DNA from 3 places in the Kitasatospora sp. NPDC023118 genome. Region 3 is predicted to be linked to each of the others. Evidence: riboswitches for the same ligand, from Rfam matches in the RefSeq annotation. Region 3 holds a riboswitch; each other region holds the start of a gene.
The links. Region 3 has a riboswitch for cyclic di-AMP ahead of ACZ3UD_RS09375 (transglycosylase family protein). Riboswitches for the same ligand answer to the same signal wherever they lie in the genome.
Positions count from the first base shown of each region.

Region 1: it holds a riboswitch for cyclic di-AMP, as region 3 does, so the genes downstream of both, ACZ3UD_RS00400 (NlpC/P60 family protein) here and ACZ3UD_RS09375 (transglycosylase family protein) in region 3, are expected to answer to the same signal.
Region 2: it holds a riboswitch for cyclic di-AMP, as region 3 does, so the genes downstream of both, ACZ3UD_RS04510 (M23 family metallopeptidase) here and ACZ3UD_RS09375 (transglycosylase family protein) in region 3, are expected to answer to the same signal.

Region 1 is NZ_JBVHHW010000001.1:91,687-97,246, reverse strand. It holds gene ACZ3UD_RS00410 (hypothetical protein) at 1-612, opposite strand, end outside; gene ACZ3UD_RS00405 (C40 family peptidase) at 651-1,697, opposite strand; gene ACZ3UD_RS00400 (NlpC/P60 family protein) at 1,924-3,063, opposite strand; cyclic di-AMP (ydaO/yuaA leader) riboswitch at 3,074-3,227, opposite strand; gene ACZ3UD_RS00395 (C40 family peptidase) at 3,566-4,603, opposite strand; gene ACZ3UD_RS00390 (NYN domain-containing protein) at 4,803-5,560, opposite strand, start outside.
Region 2 is NZ_JBVHHW010000003.1:24,527-30,086, reverse strand. It holds gene ACZ3UD_RS04530 (PP2C family protein-serine/threonine phosphatase) at 1-579, opposite strand, end outside; gene ACZ3UD_RS04525 (TetR/AcrR family transcriptional regulator) at 712-1,293, opposite strand; gene ACZ3UD_RS04520 (alpha/beta fold hydrolase) at 1,340-2,200, opposite strand; gene ACZ3UD_RS04515 (YiaA/YiaB family inner membrane protein) at 2,259-2,549, opposite strand; cyclic di-AMP (ydaO/yuaA leader) riboswitch at 2,746-2,904, shown strand; gene ACZ3UD_RS04510 (M23 family metallopeptidase) at 2,917-3,765, shown strand; gene ACZ3UD_RS04505 (hypothetical protein) at 3,861-4,751, opposite strand; gene ACZ3UD_RS04500 (GNAT family N-acetyltransferase) at 4,794-5,372, shown strand; gene ACZ3UD_RS04495 (sensor domain-containing protein) at 5,496-5,560, shown strand, end outside.
Region 3 is NZ_JBVHHW010000005.1:285,908-291,467, forward strand. It holds gene ACZ3UD_RS09360 (nucleoside triphosphate pyrophosphohydrolase) at 1-431, shown strand, start outside; gene ACZ3UD_RS09365 (SDR family NAD(P)-dependent oxidoreductase) at 436-861, opposite strand; gene ACZ3UD_RS09370 (cytochrome P450 family protein) at 1,129-2,418, shown strand; cyclic di-AMP (ydaO/yuaA leader) riboswitch at 2,629-2,795, shown strand; gene ACZ3UD_RS09375 (transglycosylase family protein) at 2,800-3,582, shown strand; gene eno (phosphopyruvate hydratase) at 3,879-5,168, shown strand; gene ACZ3UD_RS09385 (FtsB family cell division protein) at 5,358-5,560, shown strand, end outside.

The sequences.
Region 1 (5,560 bases), on a different contig from region 3:
CGTCCAGCCCGCCGGGTCGGCTTCCAGCAGCCGGGCGAACTGGGTCTCGGTGGCGGGCAGTTCGAGCAGCAGCCGGCCCGGCCAGGCGCCGCCCCACACCGCGCTGACGGCCGGCACCGCCTTGTCCCCGACCGCGACCAGCCCGGCCGGGTCCGGCCCGTCGGCCAGGCCGAGCACCAGGCAGTGCGCGCCGGGGGCGGTACGGGCCGGGCCGAGGTCCCACAGCGCCGGGGGCCCGCTCACGGCCTCCTCCCGCTCGACCCGCCAGCCTCCCGCCTCCCGGACCAGCGCGATCCGGCGCGGGTACACCACCGGGTACTCGTCGTAGCCGGCGATCCGCACCGCCAGTTCGACGGCGGCGGTCAGCCGGTCCGGCCCGTCGGCCGCCGAAGACCCCTGACCGGGCGACAGCACCAGGTTGCGGTAGACCGCCTCGGCCCCCGTGAGCCCGGACCAGGCGGGCAGTGAGCGCGCCCGCGCCGCCAGCAGATCGGCCACCTCGGCCCGCTGGTCGGCCGGCCGCCCGGCCGGTGCCGGCGGCGCGGCCGGGGGCAGCGACAGCTGGGCCAGCCCGCCGGCCGCCAGCAGCAGCGCAGCGCGCCGGGACAGCACGCGACCGGGTATGTCGGCCGGGTCGGAGGGCGTCGCGCTCAGAGCCTGACCACCCCGGTGACCGGCATCGCGTTGACGCTCTCGTACCGCACCTTGGCGCCCGGGTAGGGGGCGTGCACCATCACCCCGCCGCCGGCGTACATCCCGACGTGGTGCATGTCCCGGTAGAAGATCACCAGGTCTCCCGGCCGCGCTTCGGAGAGGCTGATCCGCTGCCCGGCGTACGCCTGGGCCTGCGAGGTGCGCGGCAGGGTCACTCCGGCCTGCCGCCAGCTGTAGTACATCAGACCGGAACAGTCGAAGGCGCGGGGCCCGGCGGATCCGTAGACGTACGGCGAGCCGATCATCCGCACCGCGGCGGCCAGCGCGGCCGCCCCGCGCTCGGAGGCGGCCGGGGTGGTGCCGAGGTCCAGCCGGTCGGTGCCGCGGGTGGCGCGCCGCTCGGCGTCGTTGGCGTCCTGGACGACCATCCGGGCCCGCTCGGCCGCGCCCAGGCTGTTGAGCAGCTTCTGCGCCTTGACCAGCCGCTGCTGGATCTGCTGCTTGTTCTCGACCAGCGAGCGCCGGGCCTGGTCCAGTTCGGCGAGCTTGCCCGCGGTCTCGGTGCGGCGCTGGTCGAGCCTGCGCTGACGGCTGACCAGCTCGTGCAGCGTCTCCCGCTGCCGCTCGGCGGCCTGCCCGAAGGTGCGGGCACGGGCGAGGTAGGACTCGGGGTCGCTGGAGAGCATCAGCTGGGCGGTCTGGGTCATCCCGCCGCCGCGGTACTCGGCCCCGGCCACGGTCGCGAGGTCCCCGCGCAGCTGGTTGAGCTGGTCCTGGCCGGCGGCGACCTCGCCCTGCAGGAGCGTGGTCTCGGCCTGGAGCCGCTTCTGCGCTTCCTGCGCGGCGTTGCACTTCTCGGACGCCTGCTCGGCCTCGTCGTACAGCTGCTCGACCTGCGCCTTGACGTCTCTGCGGTCGGGTGTGCCCGGTGCGCCGGGAGCGGCCTGGGCGCTGCCGCCGGCCGTCACACCCAGGGCCGTGGTGGCGGCCGCGGTCAGCACCAGCGCACGGACGAGCAGTTGGGAACGACGGTGCACGGACATGGCGGCAACGGCTCCAATCCTGCGGCGCGGCCCCGCGGCCGCGCCCCAGCGGGCGGCCGTCGAGCGGGAGTCCGGTGGCAGACGTTAGCGAGTCAGGGCAAGCGAGTCCAAACCCCTCCAGACCCGAATATTTGATTCCTAATCGGACATCCGCTCGATCCGTCGGAAAAGCCGCAGGCCCGGCCCTCCGTGATGGTGGGCCGGGCCCGAACGGCCTGGGCGGGGATCAGACCCGCACGATGGAGGCCAGCGGCATGTTGGAGACCGCCTCGTAGCGGACCGAGGCACCCGGCTTGGGCGCGTGCAGCACCTGGCCGTTGCCCGCGTAGATGCCGACGTGGTGGGCGTCGCTGTAGAAGATCAGCAGGTCGCCGGGCTGGGCCTGGGAGATGTCCGAGCCGATCCGGGTGCCGGCGCCGGCCTGCTCCTGCGAGGTGCGCGGCAGCGACACGCCGACCTGGTTGAATGCCCAGACCATCAGGCCGGAGCAGTCGAAGGAGCCCGGGCCGGTGGCGCCCCACACGTAGGGGCTGCCGACCTTGCCCGCGGCGGCGGCCAGCGCGGCGGCACCGTGCGAGCTGCCGGGGGCGGCCGGCTTGGCGACCGGCGAGGCCGAGGAGCCCGAACCCGAGCTGATGTCGGTGCGGCCGCTGTCGCGCGAGGCGCGGTCGGCGGCGGCCTGCTGCTGGGCGGCCTTGGCGGCGGCGTCGGCCTGGGCCTTGGCGTCGGCCGCGGCCTTCTCCTCGGCCTGACGGATCGCCTGGCGCTCCTGCTCGGTCAGGGTGTTGAGCAGGTCCTGCGCGGCCTTCAGCTTGTTCTGGACCTCCTCCTTGGAGGTCTTCAGCTGCTGGGTGGTGGACTCCAGCTCGGCGAGCTTGCCCTGGGCCTCGGTGCGGTCCTGGTCGAGCTTGCGCTGCTCCTCCTGGAGCTGCTTCAGCTGGTTCTTCTGGGTGTCACCGGCCTGGTTGAGCGCACCGGCCTGGTTGAGGAAGTTGTCCGGACTGGAGGAGAGCATCAGCTGGACGGTCGGGGATATGCCGCCGTTGCGGTACTGCTCACCGGCGATCTCGGCGAGCCCGCCCTGCATGTCGGTCACCTGGGCCTGCTGCCGGGCCACCTGGTCCTGCAGGCCGGAGACCTGCTTCTCCAGGGCCTGCTGCTTCTCCTGGGCGGCGTTGTACTTCTCGGTCGCCTGCTCGGCCTGCTCGTTGAGCTGGTCGACCTGCTCCTTGACCTGGTCCTTGGTCGGCTGCGGGTCGGCGTGCGCGCCGGACTGCGCGGAGAGGGCGACGGCTGCCGCGGCAACACCGGTCAGGATCGAGACACGGGCGCGACTGGCGGGCTTGGGACGACGATGGGACGCCACGAAGGCGGACTCCTTCTTCCTACGTCCGCCTACCGGGTGAGCTGACGGGTTCGGGCCGGAAGCATGCCCTACGACGCCTCACGGCCGTTCCATCGGCCGACCTGGCGCCGATTCACCCCGGAGGAACGTGGTTCCCCGGCTCCGCTCCGCAGCGCCCCCGACCACTGGGCTCCCCTGTCGGACAGTCGTTTCGACCTGCCCCGCTGTTTCGCGAACTCGACGGTAACCACCGCCGCCACCCCGGCTGGGTGATCGACAGTGCGGTGGTTCGAGGCACGACCCTAGTAACTGAACCGTGATCCGTTCAAATCCTTGTCAGAAAAAAGACGGAAGATTTCCCGTGTTCTTTTGTGAAAATGACCGATGGTGATCGCCGCCGCACGCAAAGCTGATCAGGCCTCATCAGCCGACCACGGAACGGGCAAACCCGAAGCGCCACGCCCGGCAGGAGGGTGGCGCGGATCACAGGGCCGGAACCCGGACTTTCGGGCGTGTCGGGCCGTCAGACCCGGCGGATCGTGTTGATCGGCATCGCGTCGGCCTTCATCACCTTCACCACGTCACCGGTGTGCGGCGCGTGGACCACCATGCCGTTGCCGATGTACATCCCGACGTGGTGCCGGTCACTGCCGTAGATCACCAGGTCGCCCGGCTGGGCCTGGTCCAGCGAGGGCACCCGGGTGCCGACGTTGCCCTGCTCCTGCGAGGTGCGCGGCAGCGAGACGCCGGCCTGGGCGTACGACCAGACCATCAGACCCGAGCAGTCGAAGGTGCTCGGCCCGGTGGAGCCCCAGACGTACGGCGAGCCCTGCTTGCTCATCGCCTTGGCGACGGCCACGGCCGCGTAGCCGCTGGCCGGCGGCAGGCTGCTGAGGTCGACCCGGGCGCTGCCGCGCGAGGCACGGTCGTCCTGCTGCTGCTGGGCCTTCAGCGCGGCGCGGTCGGCGGCGCTGAGCGAGTTCAGCAGGTCCTGGGCGGCCTTCAGCTTCTGGTTGACGTCCGACTTGGCCTGGTTCAGGTCCTTGGTGGTGGAGTCCAGCGAGGACAGGACGGCGGCGGCCTCCGCCTTCTCCTGGTCCAGCCGGCGCTGCTGGTCGAGCAGGCTCTTGAGCGCCTCGGTCTGGCTGGCGCTGGCCTGCTGGACGCTGGAGGCCTTCTCCAGGTAGCCGGACGGGTCGGAGGAGAGCATCAGCTGGACGGACGGGTCGATGCCGCCGGTGCGGTACTGGTCGCCCGCCACCTCGGCCAGGCCCGTCTGCAGCTGGGTCATCTGGTCCTGGCTGCGGGCCACCTGGTCCTGCAGCTGATCGGCCTGCTTGCGGAGCTGGTCGGCCCGCTCCTTGGCGCCGTTGTACTTCTCCGCCGCCTGCTCCTGCTCCTGCTGGAGCTGGTCGATCTGCGCCTTGACGTCGTCCTTGTTCGGCTGCGGCGCCGCGTGCGCGGCCACCTGGGCGGAGAGGGCGACCGCGGTCGCAGCGGCAGCGGTGAGCACGGAGACCCGCGCGCGGCTCGGCTGCTTGGGACGGCGGTGGGAGGCCAAGGGAGCGGCTCCTTCTTCCATCGGACTCACCTGATCGGATGAGATTCCGGAAAATAGGTTTGACGCCAGACCCTAGTGAAGATCTATCCGTTTTGCCACTCCCCCGAAGGCGTGAACTCCGGTCCCCACGCTGACTTCACGGGATCCGCACACCTCGCAAAACGCGCGCTGACCGGCCTTCACGCCGTCCGACCCGAGGTCAGGGCCGGGCCAGCCGGTTCAGCAGCAGCACCGAGGCCACCGGGCGCGCGCCCGCCTTCCGCACGCCCTCCGCGACCTCCCGGTCGGCGGACACCACCACCACCGGACGGCCCTGCGGCTCGGCCCGCACCAGACGACGGATCAGCTCGTCCGCGGTCTCCCCGGTCCGACTGAACCGTACCCGAACCCCGCGCGGTGGCGCCATGATCACCGGAACGTCCAGGTCCTGCCCGTCGAACACGCAGGTGACCTCCGCCTGGGTGCGCTGGGCCAGCATCGCCAGCCCGCCCAGCAGCCGGATCCGCTGCTGCTCCAACGGCAGCGTCGGATAGCCGGTCTTGGTCACGTTGTAGCCGTCCACCACCAGGTGCACCTGCGGGATCGCCAGCAGCTGGTCCAGCAGCGCCGGATCGTCCTCGGCCAGGCCGCGCCGGGCCACGTCGTGCGGCGAGGCCGCCCCCGGCACCACCGCCTCCACCAGGTCCGCCGGGCGGATCTGGGAGACCGGCAGCGCCAGCTCCCGCTGCAGCCCCTGCGCCGACTGCAGCACGGTGTCCAGCAGCAGCCGCAGCCGCATGTCCTCGACGCCGCGCCCCTCGCGGGCCGAACGGCGGCCCTGCTCGGCGGCGTTCTCCAGCTCGGACACCCGGTGCCGCAGCCGCCGCGCCTCGCTCTCGGCCGCGCTGCGCTCGGCCACGGCCTGCGCCTTCGCGGCCTCCAGTTCCCCGGTCACCCGCCGGGTCTCGGCCTGCGCCC
Region 2 (5,560 bases), on a different contig from region 3:
GGCCGCCCGACTGCCCTTGCCCGACACGTCCACCAGCACCAGTTCCAGCAGGTCCTCCTCCGGGCGGTGGGCGCAGAGCAGGAAGTCCCCGGAGAAGGAGGCGCCACCGGCCGGGGCCAGCTCGCTGTCGAAGTGCCAGTCCAGTAGCCGCTCCGGGAGGCGGGACAGCGTCCGGTTGTGCTCGGCCAGCTCCAGCAGCATCGTGTCGCCCTGGGTGCCGCGCAGCCCCAGCCGGTGCCGGAACCGGTTCGCCGACAGCACCGTCGCCCCCGTCGCGGCCAGCACCACCGTCACCCCCAGCCGCACCCCGCGCGGGTCCTGCACCACCGCCCCCAGCACACTGCCCGCCAGCGCCGCGCACACCAGCACCAGGAGTTGCCCCCGCCGCAGCACCAGCCCGCCACCCACCACCGGCAGCACCAGGGCCGACGGCGGCCACCCGTACGGCATCAGGATCGGCAGCACCCCCAGCACCACCGTCACCCCGAGCAGCACCCCCAGCGCCACCCGCCCCGCCCGTATGTCCCCGTCCAGCAGCTGCCCGTACCACCGCCGCGCCCTCGCTACCAGTGCGGGCACCCGGGACCTCCGCCAAGCGTGGGCGGTCCCCTGTCGTGACCACCAGTCAGCCCGCCACACTAGCCCGTCCACCCCCACCACCCCCCCCGAACCCCCACCCGCCCCGCGTCAGAAGTCGGCGGGCCCGACGTCCTACTCCTCTTCCTCCGCCTTCGGCCAGGTGTGGAGGCCGGTGGTGAGGGTGGTGACGAGGCGGTTGTGGGTGGTGGTGAGGTCCTCGGCGAGTTGGAAGGCGCCGGTGATGGAGAGGGAGGCGAAGCCGTGGGCGAGGGAGCGGACGGTGCGGGCGGCGTGGATGGCTTCGGGGCCGTCGAGGCCGTAGGAGCGGAGGACGGCGATGATGACCCCGACGAGGCGGGTGGCCGCGCGGGTGAGGTCGTCGTCGGGTTGGGGGGCCTGGGGGAGGGCGGTGTAGCGGTGCGGGTGTTCGGTGGCGTAGGCCTGGTAGGCGCGCAGAACGGCGGTGACGGCGTCGTCGCCGCTGCGGCCGACCGCGGCCTCGGCGAGCCGGTCGGCCAGTTCCTCGGTGACCCGGACGGCGATCAGCCGGCGCAGTTCGGTCAGGCCGCCGCTGACGTGCTTGTAAAGGGAGGGGGTGGCGACTCCCGCGCGGGCGGCGACGGAGGCCAGGGTGAGGGCCTCGGCGCCCTGCTCGTCGATGAGGGCGAGGGCGTGGTCGACGACCTGGTCCGGGGTCAGTCCTACTCGGGGCATGGGTTCGGTTTCTCCGTACGGCTGCGGTTCGGCGGGTTCGGCGGGCTCAGACGAGCTCGGCGAGGAAGGGCAGCAGGGCGTCCGCGACGGCCTGCGGGTTGTCGGCCATCGGGTAGTGGCCGGACCCCTCGATCATCACCTGCCGGGTGCCGAGCGCCGCGGCCTGGCGCTCGGCGACGGCCGCCGGGTCCGGGAAGTCGGGGTCCTTGCCGCCCATCAGGACGAGCGAGGGGCAGCGGACGGCCGCGCACCAGCCGATCGGCGCGGAGTCCCCGGTGACGTGTCCGCGGGTGGCGGTCTTGCGCCCGGGGGTGTGCAGGTCGGCGACCAGCCCGGCCACGTACGCGTCGAGGTCGGCGGGCCGGGGGCCGGGGAAGGCCATCTTGCGCAGGTAGAAGCCCCAGACGGCCGGCCAGTGGACCATCGCGGTGCCCATGACGGCCATCACGCCGCGCATCAGGGCGTTGGCCCGGTGCTCGACGAAGGCGTCGATCAGCGCGATTCCGGCGACCCGCTGGGGCGCGTCCCCGGCGAGCTTGACCACGGTCGCCCCGGTGTAGGACTGCCCGACCAGGACGGCCCGCTCGATGCCGAGGTGGTCGAGGAGGGCGAGGACGTCGGTGGCGACGGCGGCCGGGCTGTAGTCGTCCCAGACGATCGAGGACTCGCCGAAGCCGCGCACGTCCACGGTGATGACCCGGCGCCCGGCGGCGGTGAGCAGCGGGTGCAGGTGCCGGTAGGCGCGGCGGCTGTCGAGCATTCCGGGGAGCAGGACGACGGGGGCGCCGTCGCCCTGCCGGGTGTCGTCGAAGGCGATCCGGCCGCCGGGGACGTCGAGGTACTGGGTGCTCGGGGTGATGGTGCCGTTCACGGTGGTCTCCACGGGGTCGGTGCTGCCGATAGCCATAAAGCTATGGCTAATAGCCTTAGCCGTCAACCCCTTCCCCCGGTGTCCCGGGGGCGGCTCAGGCCCCCTCGACCCGGAACGGATCGTGCTCGCTGAGCAGCTTCTCCAGTCGGGCCTGGTCGACCCGGGCGACGGTGTCCGAGGACTCCTGCCGGTCCCGGATCACCTTGGCCAGCGTTAAGGCGGAGGTGACGGTGTAGAGGAGGCCGATCCCGAGGAAGGCCCTGGTCCACCCGCCGACGGGCAGGTAGGCGATCCCGGCGGCGAGGGCCCCGCCGGAGATCGCGAACGAGAGGACGGCCTGGACGTAGTACGCGGCCGTGGTGCGTGACTGCATCGGTGCGCTCATGGCGTCAGGATGCGGCGGCGCGGCCGGGCCGCACATGAGTAGGAGTACTCAGATAGACTGGGTGGATGACGGGTCGTTCGTTGACGTCCGACCACCTGCCCCCCAGCCGTCCCGGACGGATGGCTTGGAATCAGGGCCTCCTAGGATTAACGTTTGATAACGCAGCGCGGTCGTCAACGCCGTACCCAGACGGCACCGTGCGCCGTCGCCTAATCCCGCCGACCGGCCTCCGGGCAGGTCAGGGAGCCGGGGAACCACGTTCCTTGGGGTGAATCGGCGGGGCCCCGGCCCGGCCGTAGGAGACCTTCCTGCTCCGAACCCGTCAGCTAACCCGGTAGGCGCGAAGGAAGGAAAGGAGCGCGCCTCCGTGGCGTCGACGCACACCCCGGCACACCCGGCCGGCCCCGCGGCCGGTACCCAGCTCCTCGACCACCCCGGCCCGGACGGCACCGAGTCCCTCGGCACCGACGACTTCGCCCCGGAGGCCGAGGCCAACCGCCACCGGATGCCGCGTCAGACCCGCGGGGCCTCCCCGCTGCTCGGCGTCACCGCCGTCGCCGCCACCCTGGGCGCCACCGGCTTCGCCTCCGCCACCCCGGCCGCCGCGCCCGCCGTCGAGGCCGCGGACGAGGCCCCGGTCACCCTCGCCGCCGACCCCGGCCTCGCGCTCGCCGCCCGCATCCAGCAGCAGGCCGACAGCCAGCGCACCGCCGCCGAGGAGGGCGCCCGCCTGCAGGCCGCGAAGGAGGCCGAGGCGAAGGCCGCCGCCAAGGAGGCCGACGCCAAGCGCGCCGCCGACGAGACCGAGCGCGCCAAGACCGCCGCCCTCACCCTGCCGGTGAAGGACTACAACCTCTCCGCCCACTACGGCCAGAGCGCCCGCTACTGGGCCCACCTGCACACCGGCCTGGACTTCGCCGCCGACACCGGCACCCCGGTCCACGCGGTGGGCCAGGGCACCATCACCTCGGCCGGCTGGTCGGGCGCGTACGGCTACCGGATCGTCGAGACCCTGCCCGACGGCACCGAGATCTGGTACTGCCACCTCTCCTCGATCATCAAGGGCTCCGGCGCGGTCGGTGCCGGCCAGCAGATCGGCAAGGTCGGCGCGACCGGCAACGTCACCGGCCCGCACCTGCACCTGGAGGTCCGTCCGGGCGGCGGTGCCCCGGTCGACCCGGAGACCTGGCTCCAGCAGCGCGGCCTCAACCCCTGACGGAACCCCCTGAACTCCTGGTGGGAGCCCCGACGAGAAGCGGGAGCCCCTGACGCGACGGCCGAGGGCCCCGGACACCCGGGGCCCTCGGCCGTTCACTCCGCCGACTCCGCCGACTCCGCCGGCAGTTGCGCCAGGTAGGCGTCGATCTCCTCCGCCCCCGGCTCCGGCGCGAGCTCCGGGAACTCCTCCACCAGCAGCCGCGGCAGCCCCGGCACCGTCCACTCGCCGATCAGGTCGAGCGCCACCTCGGCCGCCGCCGTCTCGAACTCCCCGAAGCCCCCGGCCAGTTCGTCCGGCATGGGCCGCCCCAGCGCGTTCAGCTCGGCCAGGTTGCGGTAGCTGCGCCGCATCAGGCCCTGTTCCAGCAGTCGCCGCGCGCCGTCGGTGGCCATGCCGACCGACAGCACCCGGCCCGGCCCCCAGCCCTGCTCGTCCGGTTCGTCCAGCCAGCCGGTCGGCACCAGCGCCTCGAACCCGGCCAGCCGCTCCTCCTCGCCGAGCCCGGCGAAGCCGGCCAGCCAGTTCCGCACCGCCGCCTCGTCCGCGGTGTCCACGCCGTGGGCGTGCAGCAGCACCGCGTACAGCCGCGGCCAGGTGACCAGGTCGGCGCGGCGCAGCAGCCCGGCTGCGACCTCGCCCTGCCACTCGGCCTCGGCGTGCAGCCGCTCCTGGCGCTTGGCGTTGAGCCGCTTCGCCGCCCGCTGGTGGTCGATCAGCAGCCGCACGGCGTCGCCGTACGCGAGCGGGTCCGCATCCGGGGCGGGTTGGACGTAGAGGTGGAGCCGCTCGTACAGCAGGTGCTCCACCGCGTTGGAGGTCAGTTCGGGCCAGCCGTCGTGCATCCTGCCCTCGCCCAGTTCCAGCAGCGCCAGCACCGTGCGCAGCGGCTCCTCGGCCACCGGCGCGCGGTCCTGCTCGGCCGCCCAGTCGAGCAGGTCGGCGGCCCTGGTGCGCGGGGCGAGCCGCAGGTCTTCGTCGTTCATGTTCCGAACGGTAGCCGTCGGACGGGGGTAGGGTCGGCAGCCATGGTCCCCGTACGCCTCACCGGCCCCAGGCTCGCCATCCGCGAGTACCACCACACCCCGGAGGAACTGGACGCGCTGTACGCGCTGTACAGCGACCCGGAGGTGACCCGCTACCTCCCCTTCGAGCCGCGTGACCGGGAGACCTGCGCCGACCAGATCGAGCTGTACCTGGAGGAGGCGATGGCCGAGGAGCGGGACACCTACCGCCTCGCCGTCGTCCGGCGCGAGGACGCCGAGGACCCGGCGGACGCGCTGCCGATCGCGCACGCCAGCCTCACCCTCGGCAAGTACAGCTCCGCTCACCTCGGTTACGTGCTGAGCCGCAGGGTGTGGGGCCGCGGCTACGCGGGCGAGATCGCCGGGCTGCTCTGCGAGCTCGCCTTCGGCCCGCTCGGGCTGCACCGGCTGGCCGCCCGGGTCGACGTCGACAACACGGCCTCCGCCAGGGTGCTCACCAGGCTCGGCTTCCAGCTGGAGGGGCGGGTGCGGCACGACCTGCACAAGGGCGGCGTCTGGTCGGACTCGTACCTGTACTCGCTGCTCGTCGACGAGTGGACCGGCCCCCTCGCCTCAGGATAGGTGGGGTTAACCCCACCCCCGATGCGCCGGTCCCCCGGATGCCCCCCGACCTGCGGTTCCGCCAGACTGTACGACGTCAGCGAGTACGAACGACCGCGAGAACGAGGGGCCGGGGGCCGGGACATGAGCAGCAGCCGAAGCACGCTGGACCATGGGTGGGACGTCCTGGGCGGTCACGACGACCCGCG
Region 3 (5,560 bases):
ACCCGACCGGGCCGTTCACCATCGACGACGTGGCCGGGGACATCGTGGAGAAGCTGGTGTACCGCCACCCGCACGTGTTCGGGGACGTCGAGGCCGAGGGCGCCGCCGAGGTGGAGGCGAACTGGGAGCAGCTGAAGGCGGCGGAGAAGGCGGACCGGGAGTCGGTGCTGGACGGCGTGCCGGCCGGGCTGCCGGCGCTGGCGTACGCGGCGAAGCTGGTGTCCCGGGTGCGCCGGGCGGGGTTCGAGGGCGTGCCGGACGAGCCGTACGAGCTGCCGGCGGAGCTGACCGCGGAGTCGGCGGGCCGGCTGCTGCTGGCGGTGGCGCAGCGGGCGCACGACGCCGGGGTGGACGTGGACGCGGCGCTGCGCTCGGCCGCGCGGGGCTACCGGGACGCGGTGCGCGCGGCCGAGGGGCTCAAGCCGGAGTAGCGACTCAGGCCGCCGTGGCGGTGTGCCCGGTCGGGCGCCGCTGCGGCGGGACGAGCTCGCCGATGGCCTCGCCGATCAGGGCGAGGAGTTCGGCGAGGCGCTCCAGGTCGAGGTGGTCGGGCAGGTCGGCGAGGGAGACGATTCGCTCGCCGTTCGGGCCGGCGACGCAGAAGAGGTCGATCGGCCCGAGGTGCTTCTCGGCGGTGTCGACCAGGGCGGCGACGTCGCTGGGGCGGCGGATGTCAGCGGCGACGCCGACGACGGGGCAGCCCGGCCGGTCGAGTTCGGCGGCGAGGTCCTCGGCGACACCGACATGGGTGTCGGCGATCAGCATCCCGGCGGCGCCGGCCGCGGTGAACCGGCGGGCGAGGCCGGCTCCCGAACCGCCGTCGAGGACCGCGATGACGACGACTGCCCCGCTGACCCGCATGGCCTGCTCCTCCCTGTGGGCGACACCGCACCGGCGCCCACGCATACTGCGGAGGATCGTAGGCACGACCTGACCCTCCGCAACAGGGATTACCCCGCAGGTGACCAGACTCACGCCCGGCACCCGGCCAAGAGCTGTCCAAGAGCTGTCCACGGACCGTCCACTGGCCGTCCACGGAGCGTTGGCGACCCGCTCGCGCGCCGTTCGCGAGGTGTTGACGGTCGGGAACGGTCAGGACGCGCCCGACCCAGCGGTTACGGTCGACCCATGCCTGCTCAGCCCGACGCCGCCCAGCCCGCCCCGCAGCTCTTCACCTGGGAGTTCGCCGCCGACCCGTACCCGGCCTACGCCTGGCTGCGCGAGCACGCCCCGGTGCACCGCACCAGGCTGCCGAGCGGCGTCGAGGCCTGGCTGGTGACGCGGTACGCGGACGCCCGGCAGGCGCTGGCGGACAGCCGGTTGTCGAAGAACCCGGCGCACCACAGCGAGCAGGCGCATCGCACCGGCCGGGTGGGCATCCCGGGGGAGCGGCAGGCGGACCTGATGACCCACCTGCTGAACATCGACCCGCCGGACCACACCCGGCTGCGCCGGCTGGTGTCCAAGGCGTTCACGCCGCGCCGGGTGGCCGAGTTCGAGCCGCGGGTGCAGCAGCTCACCGACCGGCTGATCGACGGCTTCGCGCAGCGCGGCTCGGCGGACCTGATCCACGAGTTCGCCTTCCCGCTCCCCATCTACGCCATCTGCGACATGCTGGGCGTGCCGGCCGAGGACCAGGACGACTTCCGCGACTGGGCCGGGATGATGATCCGACATGGCGGGGGCCAGCGCGGCGGCGTGGGACGGGCGGTGAAGCGGATGCGGGCGTACCTGCTGGAGCTGATCCACCGCAAGCGGGCGGACCTCGGTGACGACCTGATCTCCGGTCTGATCAGAGCCAGTGACCACGGCGAGCACCTGACCGAGAACGAGGCGGCCGCGATGGCCTTCATCCTGCTGTTCGCCGGTTTCGAGACGACCGTCAACCTGATCGGCAACGGGACGTACGCGCTGCTGCGCAACCCGGGGCAGCGGGCGCTGCTGCAGGAGTCGGTAGTGCGCGGGGAGACCGCGCTGCTGGAGACCGGGATCGAGGAACTCCTGCGCTACGACGGGCCGGTGGAACTGGCGACCTGGCGGTTCGCGACCAGGCCGCTGGCCATCGGCGGGGTGGACATCCCGGTGGGCGATCCGGTGCTGGTGGTGCTGGCGGCGGCGGACCGCGACCCGGCCCGGTTCGCGGAGGAGAACACCCTCGACCTGGCCCGAACCGACAATCCCCACCTGGGGTTCGGGCACGGCATCCACTACTGCATCGGCGCCCCGCTGGCCCGGCTCGAAGGACGCGCCGCGCTGGCCACGCTGCTTTCCCGACTGCCCGATCTGCGACTGGCCGAAAGCCCGGAGAATCTCCGCTGGCGGGGTGGTCTGATCATGCGCGGATTGCGCGAACTTCCGGTCGAATTCAGTCCCGAGATCCGCTCTCCGCATGCGCTTCCTGAGGCCCCGACACGCTGACTGGACGTCGTTGACGCGCTCCTGATGGCGGTGTGAACACCCATCAATCCGGACAAACAGGCGCAGTTGGTAGGCGATTGATCACATGCCGTAATTTCTGTGTGATGTCGGTGATATGAGCTTGTGATTGGTCTGAGGATCTGTCTAGTCTCCCTGGAGTTCGCAGCTGCGGACCTCGTGCGCGGAACGCCGAATCCTGCCCGCCGCGCCACGGGAAACCGACCAGACCCTTGGGCAGGGGCGGGGGAACCAGGTTTGTTGCCGTCCCCCACGGCTTGGGGTGAAGCCGCCCGAGCGGAACGTCTCCGCGCACGGCGGCCGGGCCACCTCCCGGTCCGAACCCGACAGCTCACCTCGCAGGCGTGCGGAGAGGGACCCTTCATGCTGTTCGTTGGAACTGGCCGTCACCGTCGTCGCACCCAGGCCGAGAAGGCCATCGCCGTCGCCGGTGTGGCCGGCGTCGGACTCGCGATGCCGCTCCTCGCCGCCACCGGCGCCTCCGCCGCCCCGGCCTCCGCCTGGGACTCCGTCGCCCAGTGCGAGAGCGGCGGCGACTGGAGCATCAACACCGGCAACGGCTTCTACGGCGGCCTGCAGTTCACCTCCAGCACCTGGAAGGCGTACGGCGGCACCGCCTACGCGCCGCAGGCCAACCAGGCCAGCAAGGGCCAGCAGATATCGGTCGCCGAGAAGGTGCTGGCCTCCCAGGGCCCGGGCGCCTGGCCGGTCTGCTCCGTCAAGGCGGGTCTGAGCAAGGGCGGTGCCCCGGCCGCGGTCGACACCTCCTCGGACGCCAAGCCGCAGTCCGCCCCCCAGCAGCAGACGCCCAAGCAGCAGGCCCCGAAGCAGCAGGCCCCCAAGGCGGACGCGAAGCCCGCCCAGCCGTACGCTCCGAAGCACGCCGCCCCGAAGCAGGCCGAGAAGCCCGCCGAGCAGCCGGTCCAGCAGTACGTTCCGAAGCACGCCGCCCCGCGCGCCGCCCAGCCGGCCCAGGCCGCCCCGGCCGGCCACGACTACACCGTCCACTCCGGTGACACCCTGTCGAGCATCGCCGCCGCCCAGGGCGTGTCCGGCGGCTGGCAGGCGCTGTACGACGGCAACCGCGGCACGGTCGGCGGCGACCCGAACCTGATCATGCCCGGCCAGGTCCTGCACCTCGGCTGAACCGGTCGGTAGGGCCTCGGCCGAGACGGTCCGTAGGACCTCGAACAGCACCCCGGGGACGAAGGGGGCCGCGCCCGGCCCCCTTCGTCCGCATTCGTCCGCGCCGGGGGCTGGGGGGACAAGCTGGGACAAGCAGGTGAACTACCGGTGGGTAGCAGGGCCACACGCCGAGACGGGACCGAGGCCAACGTGGCCCCGGGAGCCCGGGCGGTTAGGCTCTGGTCGTAACGACTCCGCAATCGTCCCGCCGACAGCACCACCGTCAGCCGGACCCTGCTCCCGCAAGGAGATGCCTCGTGCCGTCCATCGATGTCGTCGTAGCCCGTGAGATCCTCGACTCGCGCGGCAACCCCACGGTCGAGGTCGAGGTCGGCCTCGACGACGGAAGCACCGGTCGTGCCGCTGTCCCGTCGGGTGCCTCGACCGGCGCCTTCGAGGCGCTGGAGCTGCGCGACGGTGACAAGAACCGCTACTTCGGCAAGGGCGTCGAGAAGGCCGTTCTGGCCGTCATCGAGCAGATCGGCCCGGAGCTCGTCGGCTACGACGCCACCGAGCAGCGCCTGATCGACCAGGCCATGCTCGACCTGGACGCCACCCCCGACAAGTCCTCGCTCGGCGCCAACGCCATCCTGGGCGTCTCGCTGGCCGTCGCGCACGCCGCGTCCGAGGCCAGCGACCTGCCGCTGTTCCGCTACCTGGGCGGCCCGAACGCGCACGTCCTGCCGGTCCCGATGATGAACATCCTCAACGGCGGCTCGCACGCGGACTCCAACGTCGACATCCAGGAGTTCATGATCGCCCCGATCGGCGCGGAGTCCTTCTCCGAGGCCGTCCGCTGGGGCGTCGAGGTCTACCACACCCTCAAGGGCGTGCTGAAGGACCGCGGCCTGTCCACCGGCCTCGGCGACGAGGGCGGCTTCGCGCCGAACCTGGACAGCAACCGCGAGGCCCTGGACCTCATCATGGAGGCGATCCAGAAGGCCGGCTACGTGCCCGGCCGTGACGTCGCGCTGGCCCTGGACGTCGCCTCCTCCGAGTTCTACCAGGACGGCGCCTACCAGTTCGAGGGCAAGGCCCTCTCGGCCGCCGAGCTCATCGAGTACTACGCCGAGCTGGTCGCCGCCTACCCGCTGGTCTCCATCGAGGACCCGCTGGACGAGTCGGACTGGGACGGCTGGAAGGCCATGACCGTCAAGCTGGGCGACAAGGTCCAGCTGGTCGGTGACGACCTGTTCGTCACCAACCCGGCCCGCCTGGCCAAGGGCATCGAGACCGGCACCGCCAACGCGCTGCTGGTGAAGGTGAACCAGATCGGCTCGCTGACCGAGACCCTGGACGCCGTCGAGCTGGCCCAGCGCAACGGCTACCGCTGCATGATGTCGCACCGCTCCGGCGAGACCGAGGACGTCACCATCGCCGACCTGGCCGTCGCCACCAACTGCGGCCAGATCAAGACCGGTGCCCCGGCCCGCTCCGAGCGCGTCGCCAAGTACAACCAGCTGCTGCGCATCGAGGAGATCCTCGACGACGCCGCCGAGTACGCCGGCCGCGGCGCCTTCCCGCGCTTCCGCTTCGCGGACCAGTAAGCACAGTCGCTTCGCGGACCGGTGAGCACAGTCGCTCCGCGACCGGTGAGCACAGCAAGCACGAGGGCTGAGCAGCCGAGCTAGCGCAAGCCTGACCGGTGCCCCGCCGCACACCCCGTAGGGTGGACGGCGGGGCACCGTCGCGACCAGGAGGGGATACGGGAGATGGCTGGCTGGAGGATCCCGGGCTTGGCGGCCCGACCTCGGTTCACGAGCCGGGCGACCGTCCTCGTCCTGGTGCTCTGCTCCCTGGTGGCGATCCTCGCCTACCCGACGCGGCAGTTCATCTCCCAGCGCGCGGAGATCTCCGCCCAGCGGGCGAAGGCCGACCACGTGCGCCAGCAGGTCGACCAGCTGCGCCGGGACAAGGCCCGCTGGCAGGACCCGGAGTA